3 regions of the Paenibacillus sp. MER TA 81-3 genome follow, and region 1 is predicted to be linked to each of the others. Evidence: riboswitches for the same ligand, from Rfam matches in the RefSeq annotation. Region 1 holds a riboswitch; each other region holds the start of a gene.
The links. Region 1 has a riboswitch for thiamine pyrophosphate ahead of M3650_RS08425 (Ykof family thiamine-binding protein). Riboswitches for the same ligand answer to the same signal wherever they lie in the genome.

Region 2: another riboswitch for thiamine pyrophosphate. It lies ahead of thiC (phosphomethylpyrimidine synthase ThiC); the one in region 1 lies ahead of M3650_RS08425 (Ykof family thiamine-binding protein).
Region 3: another riboswitch for thiamine pyrophosphate. It lies ahead of M3650_RS15250 (thiamine phosphate synthase); the one in region 1 lies ahead of M3650_RS08425 (Ykof family thiamine-binding protein).

The regions. Positions count from the first base shown of each region.
Region 1 is NZ_JAMAWB010000005.1:89,259-92,386, forward strand. Features, by position in the region: gene M3650_RS08415 (ABC transporter ATP-binding protein) at 1-458, opposite strand, end outside; gene M3650_RS08420 (ECF transporter S component) at 460-1,026, opposite strand; gene M3650_RS08425 (Ykof family thiamine-binding protein) at 1,081-1,683, opposite strand; TPP riboswitch at 1,812-1,918, opposite strand; gene M3650_RS08430 (glycoside hydrolase family 38 N-terminal domain-containing protein) at 2,009-3,128, opposite strand, start outside.
Region 2 is NZ_JAMAWB010000020.1:44,617-47,744, reverse strand. Features, by position in the region: gene thiC (phosphomethylpyrimidine synthase ThiC) at 1-1,437, opposite strand, end outside; TPP riboswitch at 1,819-1,932, opposite strand; gene paaX (phenylacetic acid degradation operon negative regulatory protein PaaX) at 2,220-3,056, opposite strand.
Region 3 is NZ_JAMAWB010000009.1:227,146-230,273, reverse strand. Features, by position in the region: gene M3650_RS15255 (hypothetical protein) at 1-622, shown strand, start outside; TPP riboswitch at 701-806, shown strand; gene M3650_RS15250 (thiamine phosphate synthase) at 1,141-1,776, shown strand; gene thiO (glycine oxidase ThiO) at 1,806-3,005, shown strand; gene thiS (sulfur carrier protein ThiS) at 3,021-3,128, shown strand, end outside.

The sequences.
Region 1 (3,128 bases):
ACTTCGCGTATGATATGGTCCATGTCCGCGCGAGGGCAATTCCAATTTTCGAGACAGAAGGCGATTTCCTCTTCCACCCGCAGCATGCAGAACTGACTTTCGAAATCTTGAAAAACGATGCCAATGAGCTGTGCGATGTCTCCCGATTCATAGTCTGCCAGCGGCTTGCCGTATATGCTCACGCGCCCCTCCACATGGCTGTCAACCGCATAGGGATACAGTCCAGTAAGACAGAAGGCGAGCGAGCTCTTGCCGCATCCGCTCGGACCGAGCAGCAGCACGGTCTCGCCATCGTGAACCGCAGCGTCGATATTGGCAAGAACGGGCGCGTCGTGCTCTTCGAAAGCGAGGGTCAGCCCTTCCGCCATAATTGCTTTCCTGCTGTCGTGCTGATCGTCCCCTGCTGGAACGGAAGCCGAATGACTGCGGCCTGTTGCAAGAAGCTGCCCAGCCGTCATCTTACTTGCGCTCCTTCGCTATCGGGAAGCTTCGCAGGACGCCGGTCTTCGCCAATGCATCCGCGATCCATTTGCCGAGAAGGCCTGAGATGAGTGCTCCGCTAATGCAGCGCACCACGAGCATGGCAATGACGAGACCGAGGGAGTAAGCCCCGAACCCGCTGCGAAAATAACCCCAAATAAAGCTGAATACGGCGGAACCGACGCCGGCTGCCATAAGGACCTTTGTCGAATAGCTGCGATAACGCGAAGCGGCAAACACAGCTTCCGCTCCCAAGCCTTGAATGAGGGCGGACACGATCAATATCGGACCTACGGCGTTGCCGATGAGAACCTCCACGACACCAGCAACGGTCTCCGAGATGACTGCTGCCCCGGGTTTGCGAATAATATAGGCGGCGATAATCGATACGATAAACCAAATGCCAAATATAATTTCGTATCCCATCGGGCCCATGAAGCCAACAAGCACATTGCCCACTTGCAAAAAGAGCAAATAAATAACTGCGAATACGACGGATAAAGAGCTAAGCACGATAATATCGCGTAATTTCCATTGGTTGTTCATGTACAGTTCCTCTTTTCACCACGATTTATCTCGATGCATAAGTATTGCGCGCGTCTAAGAGCGCTCTTTCTTCGATGGGCTGTTGGCGGAAATTGTCGCCGTCATAACGACATGCGAAGCGTCGGAGGCTTGCGCTTTTACAAATGCATGCTCCAATGTAGTGAATACCCGCTGCGCGTCTCCGTCCAGACGGCTCGCATAGTGGGCGCTTCCGCCGAAGGTGCCTTCTTCCTTCGCTAACGCGACAATATCGTAAATCGTATCCATATAGCTCGCAGAACCGAGTGGATAGAGTGAGAATTGGGAAGCGACCTCGATCTGGATGGCTTGGCTATGTCCGGCATTCAGACGGATGTCGTCTGCGCTCAAATACACATCCCCTTCAGAATCTCCCGGACAGCCAATCGAAAAAGTCGCATTCAGCACGACATGTTCCCCACTAGCCGCACTATGCAAAAATATCGACTGGACAACGTCAAAGACATGCTCTGTCCGTCCGCGCACGCATGTGCTGACATCATCGGTTTTGGACCAGACCTTGGACATATTTGTTTCCTGTAAGGCCCCGATAATAATGTCGGTAAACCGATCGCTCATCGGATAGATCGAGAACCGGCAGCCGACAATGCGGCTTGATCCGCAAGATGCAGTATTCATAATAAACTCCTCTCTTGTTGCGGTTATATTTTGGCTAACAGAACGACAAAAAAACTGCACCATGAGTAAGTGCAGTTTCGATTCGAGATAACGTCTAGTCTCCATACGTGATGAAGCCACACTATATCTATCAGTCGACTACACTTCCCCACGCTAGTATTATCTAGTTCGGGTTATAAGGGTTAACAGCGTTGCCGCTGCCTCTCAGCCTGTTCAAGCACCCCTAGTGTTTCGAGATTACTATGCAGTTGTTCATATGCATTGCCGCTTTCATTATACAACGGACGGCTGGAATGTAAAGGGCTAATTAAGCGCCGTGAAGCAATTATCGGATCCGGGCTACGGTAAAGTCTCCCGCTAACGAGCCCAGCTCCGCGCCTAGTGCGGACGATGTCACAGAGCCGCGCGCGTCCAACATGTAGCGGAATTCATAAAATCCGCCAAGCGTCGCTTTGAAGTTGGTTTCCCAATAGTTAGTCATCAGCCATGCGTATGTTTCCGGCTTGGCGTCTTGCAGCTGTTGCGTATGAACAAGACGGCGGCCGTAGTCGAGCGGGCCGAACTGTACGAGCGGCGTGTCTGGCGTGCCGAGGAGCAATGTCCGGGACTGTGCTTCATTGACCCACGCCAGCCCTTCTTGAATGCACATGTAATCCAGCAAGGTGCCAGGCAGTTGGTCGATCCAAGGCCGCACGACGGCGCCCGCCTTCTCAACGTACAGTGTGTCCTGTGTGGCATCGCCATTGGTGAACGGAAGCGCGACATAAACGTTCTCTGGCAGCCAGACGCTGTCTTTGTGCAGACGAACGGACACGTCAACGCGGTTCATCGTCGCGTACACCTTCAAGAAGAGGGCGTAATAGCTCATGCCTGGCACTTCATACAATAACTCGACCGTGGCGTAGAGCGGTCCGTTCTCCAACGGACGGACACGGATGAGACGTCCGGCAGAACGCTCAACATGCAGCCCCTTGCGGTTGCGGCCCATGCGGCTGCGCACCGACCAGACCTGACTCTGATTCGTGGGGTCTCCAGCTGGCGTCACCTCATAGATTGGGGTGAAAGCGCCGTATGCACGGTCTTGATGAAGCAGATCCGCTCCTGTCTCCTTGTTCCGCCATAACACGATGCCGCTGTCCTCTCTCCACTCGATACGGATGAAGGGCGATTCGACACTGTGCTGCGAGATGATGACTGGATCGTGCGCGGATGAATCCTCCAACAGGTCTTCCATATCATACACGCGATCGCTGCCGACCAGCTTCGTGCTGGAAGTCATATAACCGGCTGCCAGGCCTGTGCCGTCCTGCGGACGGATGAGAAGTGTGCACTCAGCGCCTGCAGCCAACTGAACCTCGACGATGACTGCCTGAGGATGCGGGAGCTGGTGCGGCATGACTTGGCCGGTGGCTTCATTCACCACTTCCAACCCATTCTGGAATAAG
Region 2 (3,128 bases), on a different contig from region 1:
TTCGCGCACATCGTTCTTATTCGGCAGCCCAAGGTGCTCCTTCGGCGTGACATAACAGAGCATCGACGTGCCGAACCAACCGATCATGGCCGCGCCGATAGCCGACGTAATATGATCATATCCCGGTGCAATATCCGTCGTTAGCGGTCCAAGCGTATAGAACGGTGCCTCTTTGCAAATTTCCATTTGAATGTCGACGTTCTCCTTAATCTTGTGCATCGGCACGTGGCCTGGCCCTTCAATCATCACCTGCACATCGTGCTTCCAGGCGATATTCGTCAGCTCGCCCAGCGTGCGCAGCTCGGCGAATTGCGCTTCATCGTTCGCATCGTATATACTGCCCGGCCGCAAGCCATCGCCCAAAGAGAACGACACATCGTACGCCTTCATAATTTCGCATATTTCCTCAAAGTGCGTGTACAAGAAATTCTCCTGATGATGTGCCAAGCACCAGGCCGCCATAATCGAGCCGCCACGGGAAACGATGCCGGTCATACGCTTGGCCGTCAGCGGAATATAACGCAGCAGCACGCCCGCATGAATCGTGAAGTAATCGACGCCCTGCTCCGCCTGCTCAATGAGCGTATCGCGATATATGTCCCATGACAGCTCCTCCGCTTGACCGCCCACCTTCTCCAACGCCTGATAAATCGGCACTGTTCCTACTGGCACCGGACTGTTGCGAATAATCCATTCCCGCGTCGTATGAATGTTTTTGCCGGTGGACAAATCCATTATCGTGTCGGCTCCCCAACGAATGGCCCACGTCATTTTCTCCACTTCCTCGTCAATGGAAGAAGCGACGGCGGAGTTGCCGATATTGGCGTTAATCTTCACGTGGAACTTACTGCCGATGAGCATCGGCTCGCATTCTGGATGATTGATGTTTGCGGGTAAAATCGCCCGCCCGCGCGCAATCTCATCCCGCACAAGTTCCGGCGACACGCCTTCGCGGATAGCGGCGAACTCCATCTCAGGGGTTATGATGCCGCGCCTTGCGTAATGCATTTGCGTCACGTTGCGGCCGGAGTGCGCCTGCAGCGGCTGACGTCCTGCCTGCGGGAAGATTTCGGCTCCTGCCACGTGAACTGCTTCAGGTGTCCGAAAGCCATTATCTTCCGGCTGCACATGTCGTCCGCTGTACGCATCGACATCGCCTCGTTCAAGCACCCAGGCATTGCGCAGCGGCGGCAAACCGCGGCGAATGTCTACCGAATACGCGGCGTCCGTGTACGGACCGCTCGTATCGTAGACGCGCAGCGGATCATGATGCTCTATACCGGTCGGCGTTTCTGTCGAAGCCAGCGTAATCTCCCGTTCCGGAACGAGCATATCGGGACGCGATCCTTGTGTGTACACTTTCCGGCTATTCGGAAACGGCGCGCATAACACGCGCGGCTCAGCTTGCGCTGAATGGGGATGTAACGTATGAGACATGACATGATTCCTCCTTGGAATGAACTGCTTACACCGTTCAAGCGCTGCCGGGAGTCCTTGCTAGTCATTTTCCAGCGGGCGTTAGTAGGCTGAGAAGCGGCTGGACAACAGCTTTGTCGTGGAGCCACGTCCCCTTGTCTGCAAATTGCAGCAGAATTGCATCCTGTCAGGTATAGTCGAAAAGCGTAAAAAGGAACCACGCATGAAGAGATTGCTTATGATGAAGGGATCAGCTCCTATACAAAGGGGCAGGTTGTACGTCATTAATAACATGAATTCCGTCATGCAGACGCAAAACAAGCCGGTCCCGAAAGGAACCGGCTTTCCTGTAGAATGAGTGTTGCGCAGGCAAGCTTTATATTAAAGCAAGCCTAAGCATCTCTGCTGTGCCGATTACTTCCCTACGCTGGTATAATCCAGATCAGGTGCAAAGGGTTTAAAGTCTTAATCGCGACCTTGTCTCAGCCCACGCTCAGGGCTCCCCTAGTAACGCTTATGTAAGTCATAATTGGCAATATTTCACTGCCACACCCTTACAATACAGGATTGCGTAAATTTTGGCAACGTATAATTCACTCCCCTGAGTAAAAGGGACTTTCGTAACAGCCTCTAAAACAGGCTTAATCCGATTGCCTGCCTCACAACGCAAGCTCACTTTAAAGCACGGAAGTAAGAGTTTACAAAAGCCCACGAAAAAGTGCACAGCACACCGCGCGCTTAAGCTTACTTCGATACCTTTCTCCTGTAACGGGGAGTTCCTCCGCCGAAGCCTACTTGCTGGATCAACCTGGCAGCGCATCGGGAGAGCATTCGTACACTTGTTCAAAGAAACGACTAGAACCCGGATGCAGCAAATCGTAGTAGTCCTGGAACAGTTGATCCGCTTCCTTGCCGAGCCAGACATCCGGCAGCAGCTCCTCAGGAAAATCGGGATCGATAAACAGGAACTTCCGGTACCTGTGGACCAGCTTGGTCTTCTCCACGAAGCAATAACCGTCCTGAACATCCTGCCCCTTCTCCGCCATGCTCAGCAATCTTTCATACCCCGGCATGTACTCGTTGATAAACTCCGCATAAGCGGCATTGATATCCTCGATGTTCCAGCATTTCTGCACCAACTGTCTGGGCGTGCTCCACGCGACATGGTCCGCTAGGAAAATTTCCACATGGTCGGTAATGTGGTGCGATTCCGAGATCTCCCTGACTTTGTCGGCAAGGTCGTTCGGGCTAATCCACGTGCTCGTCGTCAACATGCCGAAGCCGAGCCACGCCAGCTCTTTACGCAGCTGATCCCGCACGCCCCGCTGCTTTTCGGGAATGTTGTAGCTGGCAATGCACCACTTGCCGTTCCACTTGTCGGTCTCCTGCTTGTAAATGCGCGCAGCGGCCTCGTCCAGACGTCTCTTTCCGCGAGGAGACATCGAGTAATAGCTGCGGTTCCCTACTTTGCGCGATTCCAGCCACCCCTGGCGAAGCATGCGCGAGATGGCAGCCCGAACCGCCTGTTCGGTCAAGCCGAATTCCCCCATTAAACAGGTCAGGCTCCCGACCCAAATTTCACTGCCGTAATGCCGGACGTACTCGCCGTAAATGGTAAACAGCATGGATTGCGGCCTCACGTTCACCCACTCCTAGTTCGATTCATTCTATAATTGGCAAATGTTGCATCTTGTCAAATTGTATCACATAAG
Region 3 (3,128 bases), on a different contig from region 1:
ACACGATGTCGTTAAGCGCAATGTTGTACTGGACGCCCGATTGCGCAACATGAATGCACAATCCATTGTCGACACAGCCGCAGCCTATTACAACCTGCACGGAAGTCAGATGACAAAGAGCCAACAGGTCTTCATTAGGGAATGGGTGCAGCGGGCCAAGAAGGAAACTAATATTGGCGGATACCATTTGATTGGTTTGCCGAAAGAGCTGCGCACTTTTCTGGGACCGCTCGCCATTCCGCAAGGAGTCAATCCGTCACGAGCCTTCGCGTCGATTCAGCAATGGTACGGTGAGTATAACTTGCCATCCAAATTATATATCGTGCCGGAAGGTTATGATCTGAGCCGTCAGTTTCATTTTGATGACAAAGCTCCGTTCTTCTTACGGAACGGTTATCTGATAGTCAACTTTAACATCGAGACCATCCGGAATGGAGAGTTGAATCTTCCGCACCTGCAATATATTGATGCTCCATTAACGAATCAATGGAAGCGTGAAGGTTTTAACTATGAATTTACAGATCCTTATGGAATCACATTCCGCCTTCTTGACGGAGACGTGTTATTCTATCATGCGGACCGAGCTTCTACAGATGATTTCGGAGTAACGGGAACACATTAAGGACATAAAGGAAGAAGTTCTTTCCAATTGTTATGTTTCATGTTACACTAACGTTGCATTGCACATCATGAATATTGCATCCATCACTAGGGGTGCCGTGATTCGGCTGAGATGAAGCGCAGGCTTCGGACCCTAAACACCTGATCTGGGTTATACCAGCGTAGGGAAGTGTGGATTGATTGGGTCATCCTTGCTCATGACTGGTTACATAAGGCTTGAGAATCGTGTAAGTCTTGGCTTGCTCAGCAGTAGATATATGCTAGAGGTGCTATTGCAGCACAATCCGCGATTTTTTGTTCGCGGCATTCTCTGGAGGATATATTGTTTTTGAATGCTTGGCATGGCACTTGAACACGCACGCCTTTCTCCTTTCACCGGTACATCTAGCTCGGTTCCTACTTTCAATCAAAGCCACTCTCTGCGGGAGAGTGGCTTTTTATTTTGTCCTCGTGACGGATGGATGCTGCAGCACGTTAGCGATGCTCAGTCAATATCCGATCAAGAAAGGATAATTTCCTATGATAATCCCGTGGTTGCATGCGGTTACACCCGAATGCGAGTCCCTTCTGGAATGTGTCCAGATCGCGGTAGACATACATCCTTATGTCGATGCCATCCATGTTAGGCAGAAGCAGTGGACCGCGCGCATGATGTGGGACGCAGTAGAGCAGTATCGGGAAGCGGGGATTCCTCAGCATAAACTCATTGTCAACGACCGCGTGGATGTGGCTGCCGCTGCGAATTTGCGTGGCGTACAGCTGGCATACCATAGCCTGCCCCCGCATGCGGTGCGCGCCGCGTTCGCTCAGCTTCTGATGGGTGTCTCCGTGCATGACGAACGAGAAGCAAGGCAAGCAGAACAGCAAGGCGCCGATTATATCATCTATGGTCATGTCTTCCCAACAGCATGCAAGCCAGGACGGGAGCCAAAAGGGGAGGAAGCACTGAGGCGCTGCAGACAAGCGATTACGATTCCCATCGTAGCCATCGGAGGAATTACTTATGACAACATCGGAAAGGTGATCTCGGCTGGTGCTTCTGGTGTGGCGGTCATGTCCGGCATCTGGCATGACGAGCACCCTGCACTATCTGCTCGACGGTATAGAGAATCATTAATGGCTGCCGTTCAAGGCACTTCAATGCTTCGGTCATAGAGAGATACACATTTGTCCACCATTACATTGTGCGGGAGGAGAAAAAAATGTCTTATACCACTCACCAGTCGCAGACAACGGATATGCTTATTGTCGGCGGCGGCGTCATTGGTTGTGCTATCGCATACGAACTGTCCAAGCGAGGTCTGCAAGTCACTCTGCTTGAGCGCGGCCGTCTTGGGCTTGGCACGACATGTACAGCAGCGGGCATGCTGGCACCTGTCGCAGAACGTTTCAAACATAGGGGCCTCGGATCATTTGCTCGTCTAAGCCTAGATTATTTCTCTATATGGGCAGAAGAGCTGTGGGAACAGTCGCACGTTGATATTGAGCTTCGCAAGAGAGGACTGTTCATTCCTGTCGGTTCTGCTGAAGACGTGCAAGACATTCAGAATGAGTTGCAGCAGACCAATACATATTCGAATGAAGGTGGTATCGATTCAGGTGGCATCCGATGGCATCCTTCGTCACAAATGATGAAGATGGAACCGAGGTTGAGCTCTGAACTGCAGGGAGCTTTCTTCCTTACAGATGAGGGGCACGTCTCACCAACGAAATTGACATTTGCACTTGCAAGAAGTGCGGAGCGTTACGGAGCCAGAATAGTGGAAAGCCAGACAGTTACCCATATTCTACACAAGAGCGGCCGAGTCATTGGGGTGGAAACGTTAGGCCAGAGTTGGCACGCGGGCGCCGTCATTATTTGTTCCGGCTTGGAAAGCGGTATGTTGACGAGAGATTTGGGCGTTGATCTTACTTTTTATCCGGTGCAAGGGGAGCTTGCCGTCGTACGCTCTCATGCCTTACAGATGGAGTCTGTTGTTTATGGAAACGGAACTTATATCGTACCTAAAAGCGAAGGGAACATCTATATCGGTGCTACATCTCACGCGATGCGATATGACCGGACCGTGAAGGTGGGAGCGATACAGCGGCTTATAAGTCAGGCCACTTGTCTTGTTCCTGCATTGGCAGAAGCGGAATGGATACAAGCATGGGCGGGTCTGCGTCCGGCTACAACAGACGGACTGCCTTTCATCGGACCAGTGAAAGGATACGATGGCTTGTGGCTTGCTGCAGGACATTACCGCAACGGAATATTGCTCAGCGCAGCGACTGGGATCGGGTTAGCGCAATGGATAACGGACGGAGTTCAGCAGATGCCTTGGCCGGTGATGACACATTTTTCTCCGCAACGCGCCCAGGTTCGGGCCTTGGAATTCAGTTAAGGAGGCGTTACGCATATGCAGATTACTGTGAATGGTGAAGGAATGGAATTGCCTGAGAAGACAATGACGGTACAGCATCTGCTCGCTCATCTTCAAATGGAAAACCGGATCGTCGTGGTGGAG